DNA from 2 places in the Bacillus sp. T-10(2022) genome. Region 1 is predicted to be linked to the other one. Evidence: riboswitches for the same ligand, from Rfam matches in the RefSeq annotation. Region 1 holds a riboswitch; the other holds the start of a gene.
The links. Region 1 has a riboswitch for S-adenosylmethionine ahead of OSJ91_RS06275 (methionine ABC transporter ATP-binding protein). Riboswitches for the same ligand answer to the same signal wherever they lie in the genome.
Positions count from the first base shown of each region.

Region 1 (2,208 bases):
CAATAAATGAATTATGTGGGCTCTCTTATGGAGAGCTCTCCTTTATATCAGTCAGACCGTTAACATTCAAATAGTTCGATTCTCCCTTGCACTCAAAATATTTTCGTTTAATATCGATGTAATGATATGCTCTGAATCCCATTCATGCCCAGATATCTCGATAAGGGGATAGCGATTCGGTAAAACGACCTGCTGGATTTCATGTACGGTCAGCCCTTGAGAATGCAAGCGTAAAATTTCACCTTGGAGGTTCTCCAAATAATCCAGCTTTTTCCCGAACATTTCCTTCCCATCAGGGACATGCCCAGCATGGCAGCAAAACACTTCCCCGAAGTCATATTGAAGTAATCTTTTTATGGAATCGATGATGACCGGGACAGACTCTTCCCGTAAGACAAGCTTTGTCTTTGGTGTTACGAAAAGGTCTCCTGAAAAGAGCATGCCATTACTGTGATTCAAATACACCATATGGTCCTTCGCATGGCCGGGGGTAAAAATCGGCTCCCACGTTTGGGTGCGTGAATGAATGGCCTCCCCTAGCGGCTCAGCTTTAAAGGCGTCTCTCTTCCCCCAGAAAATTTTGCGATATTCAGGATATACAGCATCCCTTGCACAAACCTCAACCGACATCGGGTGAATGAAAAGCGGCACCTTTTTATGTTCCTGTATCCAGGCAGCGCCCCCCGTATGGTCTTCATGATAGTGAGTCAGGGCCACTGAGTCGAAGTCTGCGGACTCATAGAACGGAATAAGCTCTTCCAATAAAATCTGTGCGCCAGTATCTATCAATAGTCCATCCGTTAAAAAAACATTAACACTCATCCCCGACTTGTTCCCGCCAGGAGTCCCGTGCACACAAACCACATCATTTATCGACTTAATTTCTATCATTCAATTGCCTCCCATCATTGTACAAAAATAGTTTTACCTTCCTTTTTTTAACTTTACTATAATAAATGTAGTACCACTTTACCTTTTTGACAAGGAAATATTGGAATAAATAGCCTGGATGTAAATGCTGGATTATTGCATAATAGCCCTTTTTCCATGAATCGTTTTAAAGGACTGTACCAAATTTAACGACAAAAAAAATCAAAGAAACGATTGACATTGTCGGATTTTACAAATAATATAGATTATATTATAAAACTTGAAATATTCTAAAATAATAAATTACTTATCAAGAGTGACGGAGGGATCAGGCCCTGTGATGTCCGGCAACCGCCCTTAGGGAACGGTGCCAATTCCTGCAGAATGATTGAATTCTGAAAGATAAGACGAGATATGATTTCGCTGCCTCTTTCTGAATGATAGAGGCAGCTTTTTTAATGTTTAAGGGGGAAAGCTCATGATTGAAATCCGTTCAGTCCGAAAGGAATACGTCTCGAAGAAAAACCGAGTTATCGGAGTGGATAACGTATCTTTGACCATCCAAACTGGCGAAGTATATGGAATTGTCGGCTACAGCGGAGCTGGAAAAAGCTCATTACTCCGCTGCTTGAATTTGCTTGAACGACCGACAGGTGGGAATATCATCATCGACGGCATTGATTTAACCTCTTTATCAAGTAAAGAGCTTCGTAAGCAACGCCAAAAAATCGGAATGATATTCCAGCATTTTTCCCTGGTCAGTTCAAAAACCGTTTATGAAAATGTCGCTTTCGCCTTAAAGGCGGCGCATCGATCGAAGGACGCAATCAGGTTACGTGTATTGGAATTGTTGGAAATCGTAGGGCTCAGCGATAAGAAAGATGTCTATCCGGCACAGCTTAGCGGTGGACAGAAGCAACGGGTCGGCATAGCTCGAGCCTTAGCAAATGACCCCACTGTACTATTATGTGATGAAGCGACTTCAGCCCTTGATCCAACAACAACAAAAGCGATTTTACAGTTATTGAAAAAGATAAGCAGTGAGCTTGGTATCACCATCGTGTTGATTACACATGAAATGGAAGTGGTCAAAGAACTATGCCACCGAGTCGCTGTCATGCAGGATGGCCGGGTAATTGAAGAAGGACCCGTTTATGAAATATTTTCACAGCCTAAGCAGGAGTTAACGAAGCAATTCATTAGCAGTGTACTGGATTTCGAACTCCCTTCGCACTTGATTGAAGAAAGTGAAGGTACCATTATTAAAATTCAATTCGAAGGGCAAACCGCCGGTGAGTCGATTCTTTCGGATACTCTCCAATCCCATGCAGTAAAGGG
Region 1 is NZ_CP113518.1:1,292,185-1,294,392, reverse strand. Features, by position in the region: gene OSJ91_RS06285 (hypothetical protein) at 1-10, shown strand, start outside; gene OSJ91_RS06280 (MBL fold metallo-hydrolase) at 67-891, opposite strand; SAM riboswitch class I at 1,175-1,279, shown strand; gene OSJ91_RS06275 (methionine ABC transporter ATP-binding protein) at 1,349-2,208, shown strand, end outside.

Region 2 (2,208 bases), 750 kb from region 1:
TAATGATCTTTCAAAACTTTCATCCAATCTTCTTCAAATTCCGTCGATACACCCCAGCCATCGACAATACCAGACAGATTTGCCATGTTCACCGCTTCTTTTGACGCTTGGATTTGCTTTTGTGAAATAAGTGAAGCCTCCAAGTCATAGGTTTGCGGCGTTTCTTCGCCCGCTAATTTTTTAGCCAATATCCTCATATTCACTGCACCGATCAACTTGGGATCCACTGCTGCCGTGTAGGACCATGAGCTATCAGCCGATTGGATTTCCTGGAGATCTGCATTCGAAACATCTATTCCATATATCTTCACTTCATCACGGCCTGCCTCTTTAATCGCCCGGGCTGCACCGATAGCAAAGGCATCCCATGTTGCGAAAATGGCATCCAATTTACCTTTAGGGTATTTATTCAGCATTGCGGCTACAGCATTTTGTGTCTGAACTGAAGTATCAGCAGATGCCACTCCGAATCTTTCGACTTCTTTAATTCCAGGATTTTCTTTTAATTTTTCCTGATAGACTGCATTTCTTCGTACCATTGGAGGAAAACCGTCCACCCAAAGATATGCAATTGCCGCTTCACCTTTCTGTTCTTTTATCAGTTTATCAAATGCCAGTGTTGCCAAAGCTTCATCATCTTGTGAAGTTAATGTCACGCCTTCTATTTTAGATAGATCGCTTATTGAATCGAATGTGACAACGCTTTTACCTGCATCAACCAACTTTTGAACGTCATTTACAGTTGCTGCATCATCTCCATGTGAAATGATATAGCCGTCATAATCTTCCTCCAAAGCCTGCGCTATCGCATCATGGAATTTAGCCGTATCACCATTGGCTGTGTACGTATCCACTTGAAACCCCAGTGCTTCTCCTTCTTCCTTCGCCCCCGCCAGGTATTGGGCCGTATGATCATCACCGCCAATTTTACGAATCACTTTGATTCTGGCTCCATCTCCATCAGCAAATCTTTCCGGAACATTTTCAAATGATACTTTTTCTTCTTTCTTCGATTCTGTGGAACTCTGCCCTGTAGAGCAACCCGTTAAAAGCAAAGCCGAAGCGATGGCTGAAATGAATATCCCTTTAATAGACCTTCTCATCTTGTTTCCCTCCATTTTTTCTTATTAGTCTTATCAGTTAAGTTGGTGTAAATCCCAAAATAAAAACCTCTCTAATATAGAGAGGTTTAATCGGCTGTTTTGCAGACTTGTCCCTCTCTTATCTGTCAAAACATTTCTGTTTTGCAGGATTTAGCACCAATTCCTAATGGAACGGTTGCTGGGCATCTTAGGGCCAGTCCCTCCGCCACTCTTGATAAGAGATATATGTGTTGCGTTTTCGTAATTATCACTTTATAGGGATATAGTCGTAAAGTCAATAGATTTTTGAATATTTGAAATGTTCCCCGTTATTTTTTATTTTCTTTGTAGTTGGGCTAGACGCTTTTTCTCAATCTTTTCAAGCCTCTCCAACTGCCTTAATTTCACTTCGAATAAAGTGATAGGGTCACGGTAAACTTCCGGATTTTCTTTCATATGCTCCAATGCAGCCTGGTAGTCTTTTATTTCAGTCTGCGTTTGCTCAATCGTTTTTTGAAGTAAGGCAAATGAACCGCGATAGAAAAGGGAGATGTCACGATCCAAAGATTTTTCAAACAATCCAAATTGGGTAAGGAAACGTTCCGTGATCATTTCCGCAACATCCAGGTAATCTTCACTTTCCAGGTATTTCTTATAACGATTGTACATATTGGCTTTATTTTGCGGTATCGCCCCAAACAGCTTCCCTGCCCCTTTAAGCAGTAATTGAGATGGAGTCCTGCGCAAAAGGATATTGACGTTTTCGATGCGGATACTGCTTGTCATCCGGTCGGCATCACGGCGCCAGTCATCCAATACCCTGAAGTCGCCTGCCAGCGTAATCCGTTCTTCTTTGTATAATTCATTGAATCCGGCACTCATCTCATCCATAAACTGCTGGCTTTGTGTGAACTCCATTTGGGAACTGGCAATCCAGTCTTGAAGAGAACGGTAATATTGAGGCATGATCTTGTCAGAAATGAAGTTTTGAATCCGCTCATTCATTTCCTGGTTTAACTGTACATGGACCTGACTGAAATCACTGCTTTCCGTTAACGATTTAGAACAATCCCTCAGTAACTCAGGAATTTTTGAATAAAGCTGATTTTTCACTTCGTCCTTAAGC
Region 2 is NZ_CP113518.1:543,062-545,269, reverse strand. Features, by position in the region: gene OSJ91_RS02620 (sugar ABC transporter substrate-binding protein) at 1-1,103, opposite strand, end outside; SAM riboswitch class I at 1,219-1,324, opposite strand; gene OSJ91_RS02615 (GTP-binding protein) at 1,419-2,208, opposite strand, start outside.
Region 2: it holds a riboswitch for S-adenosylmethionine, as region 1 does, so the genes downstream of both, OSJ91_RS02620 (sugar ABC transporter substrate-binding protein) here and OSJ91_RS06275 (methionine ABC transporter ATP-binding protein) in region 1, are expected to answer to the same signal.